One region of the Microbacterium sp. STF-2 genome, then DNA from elsewhere that is predicted to be linked to it. Evidence: predicted binding sites of a transcription regulator. Region 1 holds the regulator's gene; each other region holds the start of a gene.

The links. The regulator LexA, encoded in region 1, represses DNA repair genes until DNA is damaged. The targets are predictions, from matches to a motif close to TCGAACANNTGTTCGA.
Region 2: a site for LexA is predicted at 4,380-4,395, ahead of MicroSTF_RS06215 (DUF222 domain-containing protein). Genes of this name have one in related genera too.
Region 3: a site for LexA is predicted at 4,939-4,954, ahead of recA (recombinase RecA). Genes of this name have one in related genera too.

The regions. Positions count from the first base shown of each region.
Region 1 covers NZ_JARKMW010000002.1:37,627-44,839, forward strand. Annotated here, with positions in the region: gene MicroSTF_RS13880 (histidinol-phosphate transaminase) at 1-787, opposite strand, end outside; gene MicroSTF_RS13885 (LysM peptidoglycan-binding domain-containing protein) at 845-1,213, opposite strand; gene lexA (transcriptional repressor LexA) at 1,503-2,189, shown strand; gene MicroSTF_RS13895 (S9 family peptidase) at 2,283-4,151, shown strand; gene smpB (SsrA-binding protein SmpB) at 4,208-4,684, opposite strand; gene ftsX (permease-like cell division protein FtsX) at 4,748-5,662, opposite strand; gene ftsE (cell division ATP-binding protein FtsE) at 5,659-6,792, opposite strand; gene MicroSTF_RS13915 (DUF2510 domain-containing protein) at 6,977-7,213, shown strand, end outside.
Region 2 covers NZ_JARKMW010000001.1:1,308,119-1,315,331, forward strand. Annotated here, with positions in the region: gene MicroSTF_RS06205 (GMC family oxidoreductase) at 1-1,292, opposite strand, end outside; gene MicroSTF_RS06210 (aldehyde dehydrogenase family protein) at 1,296-2,735, opposite strand; gene MicroSTF_RS06215 (DUF222 domain-containing protein) at 2,931-4,379, opposite strand; gene MicroSTF_RS06220 (DMT family transporter) at 4,555-4,923, shown strand; gene MicroSTF_RS06225 (DMT family transporter) at 4,920-5,243, shown strand; gene MicroSTF_RS06230 (SDR family oxidoreductase) at 5,286-5,951, opposite strand; gene MicroSTF_RS06235 (hypothetical protein) at 5,983-6,519, opposite strand; gene murQ (N-acetylmuramic acid 6-phosphate etherase) at 6,708-7,213, opposite strand, start outside.
Region 3 covers NZ_JARKMW010000001.1:788,443-795,655, reverse strand. Annotated here, with positions in the region: gene MicroSTF_RS03830 (GNAT family N-acetyltransferase) at 1-324, shown strand, start outside; gene MicroSTF_RS03825 (DNA translocase FtsK) at 397-3,132, shown strand; gene pgsA (CDP-diacylglycerol--glycerol-3-phosphate 3-phosphatidyltransferase) at 3,132-3,707, shown strand; gene MicroSTF_RS03815 (CinA family protein) at 3,704-4,189, shown strand; gene MicroSTF_RS03810 (helix-turn-helix domain-containing protein) at 4,331-4,639, shown strand; gene MicroSTF_RS03805 (DUF3046 domain-containing protein) at 4,658-4,882, shown strand; gene recA (recombinase RecA) at 5,152-6,201, shown strand; gene MicroSTF_RS03795 (regulatory protein RecX) at 6,201-7,070, shown strand; gene miaB (tRNA (N6-isopentenyl adenosine(37)-C2)-methylthiotransferase MiaB) at 7,120-7,213, shown strand, end outside.

The DNA of each region.
Region 1 (7,213 bases):
GGGTGAGAGCGCTCAGGTGATAAGGCAGACGCACCAGGCGCAACGCGTCGATGAAGGCGGGGTCGGCAGCGAGGTACCCGACCCGGGCCCCGGCGAAGGCGAAGGCCTTGCTCATGGTGCGCGAGACGGCGAGACGCGGGCGCCCGTCGAGCAGGGTCAGGGCGGAGATCGCATCGCGCGGCGCGAACTCCTGGTACGCCTCATCCACGATCACGATGCCACGGGCCGCGTCGTACACGGCTTCGATCACGTCCAGCCCGAGCGGCGTGCCGGTGGGGTTGTTGGGAGAACAGAGGATGACCACATCGGGATCGGCGGCCCGCACCTGCTCGGCAGCCTCGTCCGGGGTGATCGTGTAGTCGGGCTGACGCGTGCCGGCGATCCAGCGTGCTCCCGTCCCCTGGGCGATAAGCGGGTACATCGAATACGTCGGCGCGAAGCCGAACGCCGTGCGCCCGGGACCTCCGAAAGCCTGGAGGATGTGCTGGAGAACCTCGTTCGAGCCGTTGCCGGCCCAGATCTGCTCCGGCGTGAGCCCGTGCCCCAGGTACTCCGCGAACGACTCGCGGAGCGTCGTGAACTCCCGGTCCGGATAGCGGTTGACGTCGCGGATCGCGACGGCGATGTCGTCGAGGATGTCGCTCGCCACCGCGTCGGGGATCGGATGCGTGTTCTCGTTCACGTTGAGCGCGATCGGGAGCGGCGCTTGCGGAGCGCCGTATGGCGTCAATCCGCGAAGATCGTCACGTAGCGGGAGATCGTTGAGGGAGAGGGTCACCCTTCCCATGTTAAGCGGCGCCTTGCCTCGAGGACGCAAAGTTGCTGCTGTGCTGCCGCCGCCGGATCAGTTCACGTACTGGGCCGGGATGGCGAGCGTCTGGCCGATCTGGAGTTCTCCACCGCGCAGCAGGTTCATCCGGCTGATCTCACCGATGACGTCGCGCGGGTCGGCATCGGGAGCGACGCTGGTGGCGATCGACCAGAGGGTGTCTCCCGGCATGACGGTCACGGTCTCGACGCTGACGGCGGCCGAATCTGCTCCCGAAGCGATCGCGCTGCCACCGCTGAGCGCCGCGAAGGCGATACCGATCGCGAGCGGGACCGAGGCGAAGGCCAGCAGCACGGCGCGGCCACGCGTCGTCAGTCGGAGTCGCGTCGAAGGACGGGTCGACGCCGGGATGACTGCTGCGGTGCTGAAGCTGATGCTGCTCATGTGGTGCTCCTTAGCCTGTCCCGGAGCCGTGAGGCCGCCGGGGAAGTTGGCGTAGCGTTCGCATTCCCGTCTCGGCCGGGAGCCGTGAATGCGAAGCTACGTACCGAAGATATCTTCGAGTTCGAACATCTGTCAAGTATTCTTCGAAACCGGACCGGGAAATCGGCCGACACGCTCGAACAGATCTTCCAGATCGGACCGATTCTCGGATACGGTTTCGATAAGGACACCCCACCACGGGCCTCCGACATTCGAAGAGGGACGTCGGAACACGCACCTAAGGAGCACCATGAGCGAGAACTCCGCCCCCGAGTCGGAAGCACCGCGCACGCGTCGCCGGAAGAGCCTCAGCCCGAAGCAGATGGCGATCCTCGAGGTCATCCAGAACTCGATCGCACACCACGGCTACCCGCCGAGCATGCGCGAGATCGGCGACGCCGTCGGTCTCAAGTCCCTCTCCAGCGTCACCCACCAGCTCGGACAGCTCGAGCTCAGCGGCTACCTGCGCCGCGACCCCGGGAAGACGAGGGCGATGGAAGTGCTCATCGACCTGCCGGGCGCCAGCACCGAGAACCCCGCCGACGTGGCGACCCCGGTCGGCGATGCGGCACTCGTCCCCCTCGTCGGACGAATCGCCGCGGGTGTGCCGATCACCGCCGACCAGCAGGTCGAGGAGATCTTCCCGCTCCCCCGCCAGCTGGTGGGCAAGGGCGACCTGTTCATGCTCAAGGTCTCCGGCGAGTCGATGATCGACGCCGCCATCTGCGACGGCGACTGGGTCGTCGTCCGTTCGCAGAACAGCGCCGAGAACGGCGAGATCGTCGCGGCGATGCTCGACGGCGAGGCCACCGTCAAGGTGCTGCGCCGTCGCGACGGCCACACGTGGCTGCTCCCGCGCAACTCGGCGTTCGAGCCCATCCTGGGCGATGAAGCCGTGATCCTCGGCAAGATCGTGGCGGTGCTCCGCGCGGTCTGAGACGAGAGCACGACGAAGGCCCTCCCGGTTCCCTGGAGGGCCTTCGTGTGCGCCCCGCGTGACGCTCGTGCCAGCGCCCCATAGGCTCGAAGCATGACGTCGTCCCCCTACGGTTCCTGGCCTTCGCCTTTCGCCGCGGCATCAGTCGCGGCGTCCTCACCTCGCATCGACGGCGCCCGCTTCGTCGGCACGGAGATCTGGTGGGGTGAGTCGGTGCCGTCCGAGAAGGGACGGGTGACGGTACGGAGTTCAACGGGCGCCGAGGTCCTCCCCGCGCCCTGGAACGCCCGCTCCCGCGTGCACGAATACGGTGGTGGCGCCTGGACGGCGGACGATCGGGGGACGCTCTACTTCGTCGACGCCTCAGACCAGCGGGTGCGCCGCCTGACCCCCGACGGGGATCTCGTCACGCTCACCGCTGCCGGTCCCGCGCACGGAGGTCTGCGCGTGCAGGACGGACGTCTGCTCGCCGTGCGCGAAGACCTCTCGACCACACCGCACCTCCGCGCGATCGTCGAGATCCCGCTCGACGGCTCCGCCGCAGAAGACGAGTCCGCGGTCAGCGTGATCGTGCAGGGCGAGGGGTTCTTCGCCCACCCCGCATTCTCCCCTGACGGGACCCGCGCCGCGTGGGTCGCCTGGGAACGGGGGAAGATGCCGTGGGAGAGCGCGCGCGTGCAGGTCGCCGAGGTCGACGGAGGCCTCCCGCGGACGATCCCCTCGCGAGCGGCGCTGCAGCCCGAGTGGCTCAGCGACACAGAACTGGTCTTCGCCGACATCGCCGATGACCGCTGGACACTCCACCGCATCGCCATCGACGGGGTGACGCCTTCCGGATCCCCGCGGCCGCTGGCCCCGTCCGATGCCGACACGGGCTACGGGCTCTGGGTGCTCGGCAACCGCTGGTATCAGCCGTTGGAGGACGGCCGCATCGTCGCCGTCCGCACGAACGGGCGCGACGACGTCGTCGTGATCGACACCGGAGGGGGCGAGAGCATCATCGAGTTCCCCGGCGACGGTCATGTGAGCGTCGATGCGGTCCACGGCACCCGGGTGCTGCTCTCCGGCAACGGTTCCCGGGTGGCGGCGGGGCTCTGGTGCGTCGATATCGAGTCGGGAGAGGTCGTCGCCGTGCGCGGCGGGGAGCCCGTCGATCCGCGCTGGATGCCGGCGTCGATGTCGATCGAGATCGACGGTCCGCACGGCGCCGTGCACGCATTCGCCTATCCGCCGGCGAACCCCGACGAGGAGGCCCCCGACGACGAGCTCCCGCCCTACGTCGTGCTGGTCCACGGCGGACCGACGGCGCATGTGACCGGGGCAGCCTCGGCAGCGATCGCCTTCTACACGAGCCGCGGGATCGGCGTGCTCGACGTGAACTACGGGGGCTCCACCGGCTATGGTCGTGCCTATCGCGAACGCTTGGACGGCCAGTGGGGTGTCGTCGACGTCGACGACGTGATCGCGGCGGCGCGGGGCCTGGCTGCCTCCGGGCTCGCCGACCCTGACCGCCTGGCCATCCGCGGCGGATCGGCAGGCGGCTGGACCGTGCTGTCGGCACTGGTACGAGGCGGAGCCTTCGCCGCGGGGATCAGCCGCTACGGCGTCGCCGACCTGCGCATGCTGGCCGCGGAGACTCATGACTTCGAGGCATCGTACATCGACGGTCTGGTGGGCCCGCTGCCCGAGTACGAGCATCTGTACGTCGAGCGTTCACCGCTCACGCACACAGATCGCATCACAGTCCCGGTCCTGCTCCTGCAGGGCGGCGAGGACCGCGTCGTCCCTCCATCCCAGTCCGAGGCGATCCGCGATGCTCTGGCAGAGCGCGGCATCGAGCACGAGTACGTCCTCTATCCCACCGAGGGACATGGTTTCCGGAGCGCGGAGACCATCGTCGACTCCTTCGACCGCGAGCTGGCGTTCCTCGGCCGCGTCTTCGGCTTCCACCCGCGCCCGTGACGGGCTGTCGACTCGTCACGGCAGTGCCGTGAGGGTCGGGGCCTGAGAGCCCGGGGCTACTCTCCCACGCGATTGCGCAGACGCATGGCACGGTCGGCCTCACGGGTGTCCTGACGCTCGCGCAGGGTCTGCCGCTTGTCGTATTCGCGCTTGCCCTTCGCCAGGGCGATCTCGACCTTGGCACGACCGTCGGAGAAGTACAGCTTCAGCGGGATGAGGGTGTATCCCCCGGCCGAGACGGCGTGCGCGATCTTGGCGATCTCCTCGCGATGGAGGAGCAGCTTGCGGATGCGTTTGGCCGAGTGGTTCGTCCAGTGCCCCTGCGAGTACTCGGGGATGTGCACGGAATCGAGGAAGACCTCGTTCCCCTTCACGAACGCATAGCCGTCACTGAGGTTGGCGCGACCCTGACGCAGCGACTTGACCTCGGTGCCGGTGAGCACCATCCCCGCTTCGTACGACTTCTCGATCGTGTAGTCGTGACGTGCGCGACGATTGGTCGCGACGACCTTCTCTCCGCGTTCCCTGGGCATGATGCTCTCCTGTTGCCGTGATGAGCTCGATCGATCGTTCCGACCGAGCAGCCTTTCAGGCTATCAGGTACGCAGCCAGCGTCGGATCGCGAAGCCGGCGGAGAGCGCGGCGAGGATCACGCCGATCCCGATCAGCACGGGAACCACGAGAGCCGCGTCCTGCATCGTGACCCATGTGGTGATGAACGGCACCCTCCCCCGCAGGTAGCCGTTGACCCCGAAGTGCATACCGGCGACGACGGCGGCGCTGGCCAGAGCCGAGCCGAGGAAGGCGGCGAACACGCCCTCGAGGACGAACGGCGTCTGGATGAAGCGGTTCGAGGCTCCGACCAAGCGCATGATGCCGATCTCCTTGCGCCTCGCATACGCGGACAATCGGATGGTCGTGCCGATCAGTAGGGTCGCCGCGATGAGCATGAGCACGGCGATTCCCACCGCGATGTAGGTCGCGACCGTCAACGCGGAGAACAACGGCTCGAGATACTGCAGCTGGTCCTTGACCTGCTCGACCCCGGCCTGTCCGCTGAAGGCCTCGGCGAGCACCTGCGACTGACCAGGATCCTTCATCGTGACGAAGAACACCTCGAACGCCTGGTCGGGCGAGAGCACGCTCGCCTGGTCCGCGCCGAGCTGGTCGACGAGCTTGGCGTACGTCTCTTCCTTCGTATCGAAGGTCATGGAGCTGATGAGCGGCTTGAGCGCGTCACCCTCGAGCTGAGCCCGGACGGAGGCGACCTGCTCCTCGCTCGCCGCGCCGTCGAGGCACGTCTCGGATTCCGAGACCGCCGAACACATGTACACCGCCACCTGGGCACGTTCGGCCCAGTACCCGCGCATGACCCCGATCTGCCCCTGCATGAGGATCGCGGCGCCCACGAACGTCAAGGAGACGAAGGTGACGAGCACGACGGAGATCACCATCGAGATGTTCCGCCGCAGGCCGCCCAGGGCTTCGGTCAGGATGAGTCCGATTCTCATGAGGTCGGGCCCACTTCCTCGTCGTCTTCATCGGAGAGTCCGAGGCGATCGGCGACGCCGAGCTCGGCGACGTCCACCGTCGGCAGAGCGATCGGATGGGTACGCGGCCGGATCACCGTCGGAGGTTCCACGACAGCACGAGGCTCCGCGACAGCAGGGGTCTCCGCGACAGCAGGAGGCTCCACGACTCCGGCCGCGGCGCCGGTCTCCGGGGAATGCACCGGCTCCGGAGGTTCGACCGTGCGCGGGGCCGGGGGAACCACGGTCTCTCCCTCGCGGTCGACGGAGGACGCGGCCGCCTTGCGCTGAGTGCTGAGCTCCTCGGCCAGCGCGGCACGCACCACCGAGAGATCGGCTGTCTGACGCTGCACCTCCTGGACCGCGGTGAGAGCAGCCGCCGCCGCCGCTCCGCGCACCTCCTCCGGGACGAGGCGCGGGATGTTGGAGGTGTCGCCGTATCCGCCGTGCACCTCGTCGCGCACCATCTCCCCGTCACGCAGCTCGATCACTCGGCGCTGCATCTGGTCGACGAATCCGGCTTCGTGCGTGGCCATCAACACAGTGGTGCCGCCGGCGTTGATGCGAGCGAGCAGCTGCATGATGTCGACCGACGTCGCGGGGTCGAGGTTTCCGGTCGGCTCGTCGGCGAGCAGAACCTGGGGACGGTTGACGAGGGCTCGCGCGATGGCGACCCGCTGCTGCTCTCCACCCGAGAGCTCGTGGGGCATCCGCTTCTGTTTGCCGTCGAGCCCCACGAGGGCGAGAGCCTCCGGAACCGCCTGCTGGATGAAGCCGCGCGACGAACCGGTCACCTGAAGCGTGAACGCGACGTTCTGGTAGACGGTCTTCGAAGGCAGCAACCGGAAGTCCTGGAAGACCGACCCGATGTGGCGGCGGAAGTACGGCACCTTCCGGTTCGCGAGCGCGCGCAGGTCTCTGCCGAGCACCGCGACCCGCCCCGACGTCGGGACGTCTTCGCGCAGAATAAGGCGCAGACAGGAGGACTTGCCGGAACCCGAGGCTCCGACGAGGAAGACGAACTCCCCGCGTTGCACCTCGAAGTCGACTCCGGAAAGGGCGGGCTTCGACGTCCCGCGGTAGCGTTTCGTGACGTTCTCGAACCGAATCATGGCGCTACGAGCCTAAGTGCGTGCTGTCGCCTGGCCGCGAGCGACACCCCGCACGGCGCTTCCGCCCTCAGGGCCGGATGGGGAGAGCTCCCCATCCGCGACCCGGTGGCGCGTCGCCTCCCACTGCTATACATGAAGATGTCGGCTGCAGGAAGCAGCTGCCGAGTTCTTTCAAGGGGGAGCCATGACAACGCCCGCAGGATGGTACGACGACGGATCGGGTCGACAGCGCTGGTGGGACGGCCAGCAGTGGACCGAGCACTTCGCCCCGGAGGCCGCGGACGCCGCGGTCGATCCCGACGCGCACGCCGGGTCTTCGGAACAGGCCGGGTCCTCGGCATCGTCGATCGACGACACCGTGATCCGTGCATCCGACGACACCGCGACCACACCCCCGTCGCCGGACACGACCGCACCGACG
Region 2 (7,213 bases), on a different contig from region 1:
CAGGTGCCGACCTGGTGGTGGTAGGTGATCGCGGTGCGGCGCACCCAGTCCTCCACTCCGGAGTCTGAGACCTCGGGGCCCGGGTACACCTCGACGGCGCCCCACTCCTCACCGAGGGCGGGGCGTGCTCCGATCCGACGGCACTGCCGCACGGATGCGGCCAGTGAGGCCACGTCACGGTCGTCCTCCAGCGCCGCCAGGTCGATGGCCGGCAGGTCCGCGAGCCTCGCGCCGGTGAGTCGGAGAGTGCCGCGGCTGTGCGGCGTCACGAGGCCGGCCATGAGGGTGAACCCGTCGTCGCCACGGGGCTCGAGCTCGCCCCACATGGGCACCGAGAAGTTGATCGGCTGCGTGTCGGGCTCGGCGAGGTCGTCGCGGCTGCGCCAGAAGAGGTGCGTCTGCGTCACGGAGACTCCCGGTTGCGGAGGCCCGACCGGGCGCCGCGTGGTGAAGATCACCGGCGACAGGAGGTGGTCGTGGAGGTTCTGCCCGACACCGGGCGAGTCCTGCACGACCGGGATGCCGAGCGCGGTGAGGTCGGCTGCCGGACCGATGCCGGAGCGCAGCAGGATCACGGGCGACCCGATGGCACCGGCCGAGAGGATGACCTCGTCCGCGAGGACCTCTTCGGACTCCTCCCCCTCCCCCAGTCGCACACCGACGGCGCGGCCGTCGCGCACGATGACCGAATGGACTTCGCGTCCGGTGACGATCGTCAGCTTCTCCGCGACGGGCTGCGCGTACGCCGTCCAGGTGTTGACCCGGCGGCCGTCGCGCATGGTGACCTGCTCCTGCGAGACTCCGTCGAGTGTGCCCGCGTTGTAGTCCGGGTTGTGCGTCAGTCCTTCCTGCACCGCGGCGTCGATGATCGAGGCCTGGATCGGCGAGAGCGGGTAGTCGTCGGTGACCGGCACCAGGTCGTTCTCGATGGCCTCGTAGACGGGCTCGACCTCGGCCCAGCCCCAGCCCTGGGCGCCGGCGCGCTCCCACGCGTCGTAGTCGGAAGCGGCTCCGCGCACCCAGATCATGGCGTTGAGGGCGTGGGATCCCCCGGTGACCTTGCCGCGCGGCAGATGCAGCCGACGGCCGCCCGCGTGCGTCTGGGGGACGGTGAAGTAATCCCAGTCCTCTGCGGAGTGCCAGAGTTCGCCCGCGCGGGAGGGGTCGTGGATGGCCGGGTTGGTGTCGTACCCGCCGGCTTCGATGAGGGTCACTGCGACGCCCACGTCCGCGAGACGACGCGCCACGATGGCTCCCGAGGTCCCGGCTCCGACGACGATGGCAGAGCGCACGGGTCAGGCCTTCCGGCCGGGGCCCGAGACGACCTGGGTGACGGCGACGGACTTGAGTCCCTCGACGCCGAACTCCAGCCCGTAGCCCGAACTCTTCACGCCGCCGAACGGCACCATCGGATGCAGTCCGCCGTGCGAGTTGATCCACACGGTGCCGGACTGCATCCGGGAGGCCGCATCACGCGCCGCCTCCGGGTCGCTCGACCAGACCGAGGCGCCCAGCCCCACGTCGAGGGAGTTCGCCAGCGCGAAGGCCTCGTCGACATCGCTGTATCGGATCACCGGCAGTGCGGGACCGAACTGCTCTTCCTGCACGAGCGCCGCGTCGTTGTCGATGTCGGCGACGATGGTGGGGCGGTAGAAGAGCTCCCCGAGTTCGGGGGCCGACTCTCCGCCGGTGACGATGCGCGCACCGCGACTCCTGGCATCGTCGACCAGGCGGCTGACGATGTCGAACTGTGCACGGTTCTGCAGCGGCCCCAGCACGTTGTTCTCGTCGAGTCCGTTGCCCATCGGCATGGAGCCGGCGATCGATGCCAGTGCGTCGACGACCTCGTCGTACACCGAGTCGTGCACGTACAGGCGCTTCATCGCGGCGCAGGTCTGCCCGGTGTTGATGAAGGCACCCCAGAAGAGGTCTTCGGCGATCGCCGCGACGTCGGTGCCGGGCAGCACGATGCCGGCGTCGTTGCCGCCGAGCTCGAGCGTCAGACGAGCGAGGTTGCCGGCCGAGCTCTCGATGATGCGGCGTCCGGTGGCGGTCGAACCGGTGAACATGATCTTCGCGATGTCCGGGTGAGAGGCGAGCCGCGCGCCGACCTCGCGGTCGCCGGAGACTCCGATCAAGACGTCGGCCGGGAGTACCTCGTTCATCACGGCGATCATCGCGAGCACGCTCAGGGGTGTGTACTCGCTCGGCTTCGCGACGACGGTGTTGCCCATCCGCAGGGAGGGGCCGATCTGCCAGATGCTGATCATGAGCGGCCAGTTCCACGGGCCGATGGCACCGACGACTCCGGCCGCCTTGTAGACGAGCTCGGCGTGCAGGGTCTCGTCGTCTACGAGGACCTGCGGCTCGATCGCCGTGGTGGCGTTGGTGCGCAGCCAGGCGGAACACGCGCCGAGCTCGAAGCGGGCGTTGGGACCGTTGAGCGGCTTCCCCTGCTCCCGGGAGAGCAGGTGGGCGAGGCCTTCGGCGTTGGCGTCGATGGCATCGGCAGCTGCGAGGAGAAGTGCGCTCCGCTTCTCGTGGCCGAGCGCCTCCCAGGCCGGTTGGGCGGCCTTCGCGTGAGCGATCGCATCGTCGAGGTCGTCGACCGACGCCACGGGGGCGCGCCCGATAACCTCACGGGTCGCGGCATCCGGGATGTCCCGGCCTGCGCCTTCCGGCGCCTGGATGCGGTCGAGCAGCGCAGCGGCTGCGGAAGCGGCGGAATCGGACATCGGGGACTCTCCTTCGAGCGTGGCGCGGGCCAGCGACAGTCGAGAAGCTGGTCGTCTTCTCATTGTCGACGGGCGTTCCTCACGGCGCTTGTCGCGGAGCGCGCCGCAGATGTCCGAGTGCGAAGGATGACACGATCGGGCTGACGCCGAGCCGCCGGCCTGATGCCGAGCCGCCGTGATGGTGCAGCGACACCGTCACGCGGCGATGTCGAAGCGTGCGCGCCCGCCGAGCCTCGGGGTTCGCGCAGGGTCGACGTATCGCGGCGGAATGAACCACACCCGCGCTCCACTCCCACTCCCGGCTCCGGTCCCGGTCCCACTCCCGGTTCCGGTCCCGGTCCCACTCCCGGTTCTGGTTCCGGTTCCGGTTCCGGGAGCGTCGATGCGGATCTCCCACCCGTTGTCGTGGATGCGATGGTGACACGTCTCACACAGCAGCACCCCGTTGGAGAGATCGGTCGGCCCGCGATCGCGTGTCCACCAGCGGATGTGATGCGCCCTCGTCATCTCCGGCGGCAATCCGCACATCGCGCATCCCCCGTCACGCTCCACCAACGCCAGCCGTTGCGCCCGGGTGAACAACCGTTTCTCCCGCCCCCAATCGAGCACCTCACTGTCCCCACCGAGGACACAGGGGATCACGCCGCCCCCGGCCGCCATCCGCCGCGCCGCCCCGACACTGACCGGCTGATCCACACCATCCACGGTCGCCGACCCGGTCCCGGCCTCCAGATCATCGAGACCCACCCGCACGATCACCGTCGCACCCGCCACCGGAACCCGCCGCTCACACCCGAGCACATGCGCGCAGAACACCGAAAGAGCATCTGCCTGGATCATCGGCACCGTCCGCCGATCCCCATCAGGAGCGCCCGCATCGGGAGCATCCTTCCGCGCGGCGAACACCGCCGTCACGAACCCCCGGATCGCCGTCACCACCGGCGCCGCGGTCTCCACATCGAGAACCGCGTTCAGATGCACCATCCCGTCCCGCTCGAACAGCGACAACGCCCGCCTGCCACGGCGCTCTTCCTCACGCGGCTCCACCCCATCCGGGTCAAGCCACGCCTCCACCCGCACCACGAGCGTGCGCACACCATCGAGCGCGAGCCCTGCCGCCTTCTCCACCAGCATCCGCTCCCCCTCAGCGACGCGCTCCACCCCCGCCACAACCCGGCACCGATCCAGCGCCGCGATGATCACCGCCGCCGCCGGAGCCCCCAGCACCCCCGCATCCAACGCCGCACTCACCAACGGATACCTCGCCGGCAGACGCACCCCCAGAAGATCACTCCGCGGCGCCGTCGCCTCACCCACCCTGACAAGACGCGACGCCTCACCCCTCGACACCCCCGTCGCGGCCGCGATCAACGTCGCCGGACTACGAAAACCCTGCTGCTTCGCCAGACTCTCCGCACCCAACTCCGCACGCGACTCCCGAGAGATACACGCCGCCACCGACACATGCACCGCATCCAACCGACGCCGCAACACCCCGATCGACGCACTCACCGCAATCAACTGCTCCCGCGACAACTCCCCCGAATCCCCCACACCCGCCCACACCTCATCCAAGCGAGACATCGCCTCGTGCAACGCGGTCAAATTCGACATACTCGATTTTACCGCGACCACCACCGACATTCGAAGCTATATTCGAATCCATGCCGGCATATCAGCGGTGACACGATCCCTCTCCTGTCCGACGTCGACAGCTCGCTCCCGTCCCGCTCTCGACCGCCATCGATTCCACACGCGCCGGGAATCCTGCACGCCGCCCTCGCGTTCTCCCCCTCGGACCCTCCACGAAAGGCCCCCGATGACAGATCGCCCTCGCCGTTCGGCATGGCCGCCCCTGCTGCTCGCGATCGCGCTGGAGGTCACCGCGACCCTCTCGCTTCGTGCGGCAGAGGGATTCACGCATCCGCTCTGGCTGATCGTCGTGGTTCTGGGCTACTCCGGCTCACTGTGGCTGCTGTCGGTGGTGCTCGATCGCGGCATGGCCGTCGGGGTCGCGTACGGCATCTGGTCGGCGATCGGAGTCGTGCTGACCGCTGTGCTCGGCACCGTGCTGTTCGGCGAACTGCTGGGGCCGGTGCAGATCATCGGCGTCGGCGTGATCGTGGTCGGCGTGCTGCTCGTCGAACTCGGTTCTCACACGCGCGAGACGACGGAGATCACCCCATGACCTGGCTGCTCCTCTCCCTCGCGATCGCCAGCGAGGTCACCGCGACGTTGAGTCTGCGCGCATCCGAGGGGCTGCGACGTCGCCGTTGGATCCCCGTGATCGTCGTCGGCTACCTCGCGGCATTCACACTGCTCGGCACGATCCTGGCGATGGGAATGCCGGTGGGCGTCGCCTACGGAATCTGGGCCGCCGCCGGCGTCGCACTGACCGCCGTGCTGGGACGGGTGATCTTCAAAGACCATTTCTCGAGCATGATGGCCGTCGGCGTCGCGCTCATCGCCGTCGGTGTGGGGATGATCGAGTTCGGCGGCGGGCACTGACGATCGCCAGCGCCGCCGACTGATCGAGCGCCCCGAACGGATTCAGTACTGCGCCGAGAACGCGCCGTCGGACTTCAGCAGTTGCCCGGAGATCCAGCGCCCCTCGTCCGACACGAGGAACTCCACCACCGCAGCCACGTCCGCCGGCTGCCCGAGGCGCCCGAGGGGCGTCATCCCGGCCAGACCCGTGCGCGTCTCGTCGTCCATCCAGCCGGTGTCGATGGGGCCGGGGTTCAGCACGTTCGCCGAGATCCCGCGCGGACCGAGCTCGCGCGCCGCAGAGATCACGAGGCGGTCGAGGGCGCCCTTGGATGCGCCGTACGGGAGGTTGCCGGTGACGTGGTCGCTGGTGAGCGCGAGGATCACTCCCCCATCGTCGCCGATCTGCCGCGCGAACGCGGCGATCAGCAGCAGAGTCGCCCGCGCGTTCACGGCGACGTGCAGGTCGAAGCTCTCGGCGGTCGTGTCGAGGATGCCCGACTCCACGTCGTGCGCGTGGCTCAGGATGAGGGCGGTGATCGGTCCGTGCGCGGCGGTGACCTCGGCGATCAGCGCCTCCGGTCCCTCGTGCGTCGAGAGGTCGGCCGGGTGGTCGGCATCGTGCAGGTCGCTGGTGACGACGGTCCATCCGGCGGCGCGCAGTCGAGGGACGATGCCGGCGGCGATGCTGTCGGCACGGGCGGCACCGGTGATCAGAGCGAGAGGCATGTCGCCACGCTATCGGAACCCGGAACTCCCCTCACGTCGCCAGGCACATCAGGGCGACCCCGGCGGCCAGCGCCCACGATTCGGTCGCGACCATTCGCGCGGTGCGCCCGTGATGGACGGGCTCGACGAACCAGTCCGCCACGACGGTCCACAGCACCACGCCGATCACTCCGGCGACGATCACGACCGACAGCAGCCCCGAGAGACCTCCGTGACCTCCGTGCGCCCCCGCACCGGCCTCTGGAGCCTCGCCTGTCACCGCACTCTCGAACGCGCAGACGGCGAGGAGCAGGGCGATGAGCGCACGGCGGAAGCACTCGCCGGCAGCCGAGGTTCCGCGCACCCCCACCGTGCCGAGCATGGCGGAGAGCAGCAGCACGACCCCCAGCCCCAGACCGACCATCGGGGCATCTCCGGCGAGCGCGGTCACGAGCATCGCGACCGCCATGACCAGCACGGCCTGCCGGCCCTGCCACGGCACGGCGCGCCCCGCGATCAGCGAGGCCACCGCCGCGACGACGGCCGCACCGACGAGCAACCAGGGCGCCGCCGGAACGAGATCATCCACACCCGAATCCTATTGACGTCGGAGCGCCCCGGGGCCGCGCCCGGCGTCCGGAATCAACGCCGCACGCGGCAGCCTGAATCAACGCCGCACGCGGCAGCCGGAATCAATGCCGCACGCGGCGTCCGGAATCAGCACCGCGCCCAGCGCCCGAGACGCAGGTGCGTGCCGAGATCAGGTGCGTATGAAGATCAGGCGAGTGCCGCGATCGCGTCGCGAAGGATGCCGTCGGCCTCGTCGAGGGCGGATGCCGCATCCTCGGGCGTCGCGTCGGCGGCGAGCATGAGGAGTGCGAGCTTGACCGAGCCGTCCGCCGCCTGCAGCGCCCCAGCCGCCTGATCGGTGTCGACGCCGGCGAGCTGCGACACCGTGCGGATGGAGCGGGCGTGGAGCTTCTCGTTCGTGGCCAGCAGGTCGACCATCACCCCTCGATACGTCTTGCCGAGGTTGATCATCGACAGCGTGGTGAGCATGTTGACGACGAGCTTCTGCGCGGTGCCCGACTTGAGCCGAGTGCTTCCGGAGATGAACTCGGGACCGGTGACGACCTCGATCGCGATCTCGGCGGCCGCACCGATCTCGGAATCGGCGTTCGAGGCGATCGCGACCGTGAAGGCGCCGACGCTGCGCGCGTAGGTCAGCCCTCCCACGACATAGGGGGTGCGGCCGGATGCCGAGATGCCGACCACCGTGTCGC
Region 3 (7,213 bases), on a different contig from region 1:
GACGGACTGGTGGCTGCCGGCGACGACGGTACACCGGTGGGTGCGGCCTGGTACCGGGTGCTCCCGCAGAACGATCCCGGGTTCGGTTTCATCGGTGTCGCGGTCCCGGAGCTGATCATCGGTGTGCACCCGCTCTGGCGTGCCCGAGGCGTCGGGCGGGCGCTGCTGCGCGGCGTCGTGCACCTGGCGGGCTCGCAGGGGCATGCCCGGATCAGCCTGAGCGTGGAACGGGACAACTTCGCGCGCAACCTGTATCGAGCCGAGGGTTTTGCCGTGGTGAGTCAGGGCGCGACCCGCGACACGATGGCTCGCGGCACGGCGTGATCGCGCCCCTCGGATCCATGGAAAGCCGCGTCATTACGCGGAGATGTCGGCTGTTGGACGTAACGTGAGAGCATGGCCAGGAGTACCACGAAGACAGAGAGCGCGTCGACCAGCGCACCGTCGCGCCCCAAGCGGCAGACGGCTCCCAAGGCCCAGCCCGCTCGCAAGGCGCAGCCCGCTCCCAAGAAGTACATCGACGAGGCAGACAAGCCGCCGGTCGCCGTCCGGGCCTGGGTCGGGCTGGCGCACGGCGTCGGCGGACTCTTCCGCGCGTTCGGCCCCGAGACTCTCGAGAAAGACGATCGTCGCGACGGTTTTCCCTTCCTCCTCGTGCTCCTCGCCGTGCTCGGAGCGGTCAACGAGTGGTTCTTCATCGGCAACGAGGTCGCTGCGAACATCAGCGCGTATTCGGTCGGAGGGCTGATCGGGCGCGTCGCATTCGTGATGCCCGTTCTGCTGCTCCTGCTCGCCGGATGGCTCTTCCGCCACCCTTCGTCGGTTCACGACAACGGCCGCATCGGAATCGGTTTCGGGTTGTTCGTCCTGACGCTCGCCGGCTTCTGCCACGTCGCGGGGGACGGCCCTCAGCCCAAGGAGGGCATGCTCGCACTGAGCGAGTCCGGCGGACTCTTCGGATGGATGCTCGGCCAGCCGCTCAGCTACCTCACCGACATCCCCGCGTACATCGTGCTGTCGCTGCTGGCGGCGCTCAGCATCCTCATCCTCACCAAGACTCCGCCGAACCGCATCGGCGCCCGTCTCGGCGATCTCTACGCCTGGATGTTCGATGCCGAGCGTCCGGAGAAGTCGACCAAAGACTCCGCGGCGATCGACGACGCCGACAAGGTCGACGATCCCGACGTGCTGCCGTGGTGGCGGCGCAACAAGACCGGCCGCGAAGAGGACCCCGACGAAGGCACGCTCGGCTCCGACGACATCACCGCGCTGCTCACGACGTCCGACCCGACTCCCGCCTATGACCAGGCCGTCGTCGTCGAGAACCCGTACGACGCCGCCACCGAGGTGCTGTCCGACGTGAGGTCCGTCGCCGATTCGCTCGCGGAGCAGCAGACCACGGCGCTGCTCGACGACTCCTCCGACACCGGAGAGGTGCCGGAGCTTCCCGGCCTCGACGGCTTCGGCACAGAGGGGCCAGGCGACCGCGGGCCGCAGGCGCCCGTGACGCCGTACATCCTGCCCTCTCCCGGTCTTCTGGTCGAGGGGCCGCCTCCGGTGATGCGCTCCGAGGCCACCGACAAGGTGATCGAGCAGATCACCAGTGTGCTGTCGCAGTTCAAGGTGGATGCGAAGGTCACCGGCTTCTCGCGCGGCCCGACGGTCACCCAGTACGAGGTCGAGGTCGGTCACGGCGTCAAGGTCGAGAAGATCCTGCAGCTGAGCAACAACTTCGCCTACGCGGTCGCCTCGAACGACGTCCGCATCCTCTCGCCGATCCCGGGCAAGAGCGCGATCGGCATCGAGATTCCCAACGCCGACAAGGAGATGGTCGCGCTCGGCGACGTGCTGCGTTCGCCCGCCGCGCAGAAGAGCACGCATCCGATGACGATCGGCGTGGGCAAGGACGTCGGCGGCAACATCGTCATCGCGAACCTCGCGAAGATGCCGCACCTCCTGGTGGCCGGTTCCACCGGCTCCGGTAAGTCGAGCTTCGTGAACTCCATGATCACCAGCCTGCTGATGCGGGCGCGGCCCGCCGATGTGCGCATGGTCCTCATCGACCCGAAGCGCGTGGAGCTCACCAGCTACGCCGGTGTCCCGCACCTGATCACGCCCATCATCACGAACCCCAAGAAGGCGGCCGAAGCGCTGCAGTGGGTCGTGAAGGAGATGGACATGAGGTACGACGACCTCGCGTCTTTCGGCTTCCGTCATATCGATGACTTCAACCGTGCCGTGCGCGCCGGGGAGGTCGAGCTCCCGGTGGGCAGCGAGCGCGTTCTGAAGCCGTACCCGTACCTCCTGGTCGTGGTCGACGAGCTCGCCGACCTCATGATGGTCGCCCCTCGCGACGTGGAGGACTCGATCGTGCGCATCACGCAGCTCGCGCGAGCCTCCGGCATCCACCTCGTCCTCGCGACCCAGCGGCCGAGCGTCGACGTCGTCACCGGACTCATCAAGGCGAACGTCCCGTCTCGACTGGCCTTCGCCGTCACCAGTGTCACCGACAGCCGCGTCATCCTCGACAGCCCCGGGGCGGACAAGCTCATCGGTCAGGGTGACGCGCTGTTCTCGCCGATGGGCTCGTCGAAGCCGTTCCGTCTGCAGGGCGCGTGGGTCGACGAGAAGGAGATCGACGCGGTCGTCAAGCACGTCACCCGCCAGGCTCGTCCGGACTATCGTCCCGACGTGCAGGAGGCGATGGAGCCGACCAAGAAGAAGGAAGTCGACGAAGACATCGGCGACGACCTGGAACTGCTGCTCGCGGCTGCCGAGCTCATCGTCTCGTCGCAGTTCGGATCGACCTCGATGCTCCAGCGCAAGCTGCGGGTCGGCTTCGCGAAGGCCGGTCGCCTCATGGACCTGCTGGAGTCACGTGAGATCGTCGGCCCGTCCGAGGGCTCCAAGGCGCGCGACGTGCTGGCCACGGCCGAGCAGCTCCCACAGGTGATGGCGAAGCTGCGCGGTGACGACGTTCCGACGTCGCCGCCCGCTTCCGCCGCCCCTGTCGCTCCGCCGGTGCCACCCCTGCCCCAGACGCACGATCCGATCGCTGCCCAGTATGAGGGGCTTCCCGAGGTGGAGGCCGAGGGCGACGAAGACGCCTGGGGCCTGACGGGACGCGACTGATGGCCATCCCGCGGCAGCTGCCCAACGCCATCACCGTCGCGCGCATCCCGCTGGCGGTCGTCTTCTTCGTCCTGTTGCTGCTGGGCGGAACCTACGGCCTCGCCGAGCCCGGCCTCCGGTGGACGGCCGCGGTCATCTTCATCGTGGGGATCTCCACGGACTGGGTCGACGGCTACCTCGCGCGCAAGTACGACATCGTCAGCGATTTCGGCAAGCTCTGGGATCCCATCGCCGACAAGATGCTCACGGGGGCCGGGTTCATCGGACTCGCCATCCTCGGCGAGGTCGGCTGGTGGATCGTCGCCCTCATCCTCGTGCGCGAGTGGGGGATCACGTTCCACCGGCTCATGGTCGCCAGCGAGCATGTCGTCGCTGCGGCCTGGATGGGCAAGATCAAGACGGCGTTCCAAGGTGTGGCGCTCGGCTGGGCGTTGCTTCCGCTGCACTATTTCGTCGGTCTCGACGCATGGACGTTGATCACCTTCATCCTCATGCTCATCGTCCTGGTGCTCACGGTCGCGAGCGGTATCGACTACATCGTTGCGCAGGTCCGCGGCTCGCGCCGGAAGTCGTGAGCGACGCGGCTGCTGCCGTCCTCGCGGCGCTGGGTCGACGGGGATGGACGCTCGGAGTCGCGGAGTCGCTGACCGGCGGCGCCCTGTGCGCCGACCTGGTCTCGGTTCCCGGCGCGTCCACAGTGCTGCTCGGCGGGGTGGTGGCGTACGCGACGCCGGTGAAGGCGTCGGTGTTGGGCGTCGACGCGGATCTTCTCGCCGTGCACGGGCCGGTGCATCCGCAGGTCGCGCTGCAGATGGCAGACGGAGTGAGGAGTGTCGTGCGCGTCGGCGGCTCGCCGGCCGATGTCGGGGTGTCTACGACGGGAATCGCCGGTCCGGATTCCCCCGACGGGCAACCGGTCGGCACGGTGCACATCGGCGTGGTGACGCCGGCGGCGATGAGGACGACGGCCTTCCGTTTCCTCGGAGATCGCGACTCGATCCGCGCGCAGACGGTCGCGGCAGCGCTCGAAGAACTGTGCGCGATGCTGGCGGAATAGCAGGACCGCCGGGGTGGTTATCTCTGATGTGCTCACACTTAAACCACAGAGCGCAGGGGTAGATTCTGTGCATGCCAGGGGTACTAGACTGGCTGTCTCATCGGGGGAGACCTCGAACGATCACATGGGGAGGAGGTTCCGATGATTCTTGTACGACAGGAAATCGGCGATGTGCTGAGGGACTTCCGCCTGCAGAAGGGGCGCACCCTCCGGCAGGTCGCAAGCAAGGCGTCGGTTGCGCTCGGCTACCTCAGCGAGGTCGAGCGTGGGCAGAAGGAGGCGTCGAGCGAGATCCTCGCTTCCGTCGCCGACGCGCTCGACGTTCCCATTTCAACGATCATGCGCGAGGTCGGAGACCGCATCTCGGTGCTTGAGGGCATCCAGGTCTTCCCGGACGTCGTTCCCGACGACCTCGTCGCGTCGATCGAACCTCAGCTTTCGCTGCACTGATCCCCGGTCGGGGAAGCCATGCGTCGTAGTGAGTTCCTTCGCGCCGTCGAGACCGAGTTTCAGGCGCGCGCGTCCTCTCTGGTGAACGACCTGACGCTCAGCGCTGTCGGCGGTCGAACCGCGCTCGAGGCGCTGGCCGAGGGAACCCCACCACGCGACATCTGGTTGGCGTTGTGCGTCGAGATGGACGTTCCGGAGAACAGGCGACACGGCGTCGGTCGGCAGGAGCCGCGCGGACGCTGAGTCGTTCGTCGATCTCCGATGCCTACGGGAAACGACCTGAGATTCACGGCGTGTCGTCGAAGATCTGTTCGAAGCGGGCGTAGTCTTCTGCACAAGTGGTTCAGGGAATCTGTTCTGCACGGTATGTGAGCTCTCCGCGTCGATGTCGGTGGCCTCTCCTACGGTGGAAAACAAGCCGAAGAGCCATTACGCCTTGTCGGAGAGTTTCTCCCAGCCGGGAGAGCCGCGACAGCCTACAGGCGGCATCACGCGCGCAGAAGGAGCACATCATGCCATCACCCGCCGACCGCGAGAAGTCCCTCGAGACCGCCCTCGCCCAGATCGATCGCCAGTTCGGAAAGGGCTCGGTCATGCGGCTGGGCAGCGATGAGCGCGCCCCCGTGGCGGTCATCCCCACCGGCTCCATCGCCCTCGACGTCGCTCTCGGCGTCGGAGGCCTCCCGCGTGGTCGAATCGTCGAGATCTACGGACCGGAGTCCTCAGGTAAGACGACCCTCACCCTGCATGCGATCGCGAACGCTCAGCGCGCAGGCGGAATCGCCGCGTTCATCGACGCCGAACACGCGCTCGACCCCGACTACGCCGCGAAGCTCGGCGTCGACATCGACGCGCTCCTGGTGTCGCAGCCCGACACCGGTGAGCAGGCCCTCGAGATCGCCGACATGCTCGTGCGCTCGGGAGCCATCGACCTCATCGTCATCGACTCCGTGGCGGCGCTCGTGCCCCGCGCCGAGATCGAGGGCGAGATGGGCGACTCGCACGTCGGTCTGCAGGCGCGACTCATGTCGCAGGCGCTGCGTAAGCTCACCGGTGGCCTGAACCAGACCAACACGACGATGATCTTCATCAACCAGCTTCGCGAGAAGATCGGCGTCTTCTTCGGCTCGCCCGAGACGACCGCCGGTGGTAAGGCGCTGAAGTTCTACGCCTCGGTCCGCATGGACATCCGTCGTATCGAGACCCTCAAGGACGGAACCGACGCCGTCGGAAACCGCACCAGGGTCAAGGTGGTCAAGAACAAGATGGCGCCGCCGTTCAAGCAGGCCGAGTTCGACATCCTCTACGGCGTCGGCATCTCCCGTGAGGGCAGCCTGATCGACTTCGGCGTCGAGCACGCCATCGTGAAGAAGTCGGGCTCGTGGTACACCTACGACGGTGACCAGCTGGGCCAGGGCAAAGAGAACGCGCGCACCTTCCTGTTGAACAACCCCGATATCGCGCTGGCGATCGAGACGCAGATCAAGCAGAAGCTCGGTATCGGCGGCCCCGCTTCGGTACCGGCAGCTGCAGACGAGCTCGCTGAGCGTCGTCCGGCCTGATGAACGACACGCGTGGGGGCGATCCCGACCGGATCGCCCCCATCATCCCCCTCTTCGGCGGTGGGTCGAAGAAGCAAACGCACACGCCGCCGCCTCGCCTGGCGGAAGGCGACGACCAGTCGACGGACGATCCCCGCGCCAGCGACGCGGCGGTCTGGCGCACGACCTGGGATGCCCCTCCGGACAGTGCCTCGCACATCGACGCGTCCGACGCGGGTACTCCCAGCGATCGTCATCCCGCGCGGGGGATCAGGGGCAGTTCCGCCACAGCGTCGACGCGCCCGACGAAGTCCGCTCCTCACCTTCGCGCACTCGGCGGCGGAGAGAGCGACGATGCCGGCGCCGACGAGAAGGCATCGTCGGACGAGGTGCGTGTGGCCGCGGAGGAGTCTCTCGTCCGTAAGCTGCGGGCGCGATCGTTGTCCATCTCGGAGGCCCGACAGGTCCTGCGAGGCGTCGGCCTCGACGGTGCGGTCGTCGACGAGGTGATCGATGACTTCTCCCGTCGCGGCTATCTCGACGACGCCGCCCTCGCCGCCGTGCTGGTGACATCGGGCGTCGAGCGGAAGGGACAGGGACGGGTCGCGTTGTCTCGCGCACTCGCGCAGCGCGGCATTCCGCGCGATGTGGTCGACGGTGCTCTCGATGAGTTGCCGGACGACGATGACGATCGCGCGCTGGAGTTCGCTCGCGGCAAGGCGCGGTCGATGAGCCGGCTCGATCACGACACGGCTCTGCGGCGGCTGGTAGGCCAGCTCTCACGACGCGGCTACAACGGAGCCGTGGCGATGAAAGCCGCGAAGGCTGCGCTGCGGGAGAACTCCTTCGGAGGTTCCACGTCCGGGGTCCGATTCGTCGACTCGGACTGATGCCGGGACGCCGCGACAGCTCAGCAACGGCTCGTACAATGGGGAGATCATGACTATCCCGCGCAGCGAACCGACGATCATCGGCGCGTCGTCGGCAGCCGTCGACGACGACGGACGACAGCGATCGTATGAAGTGCGCACCT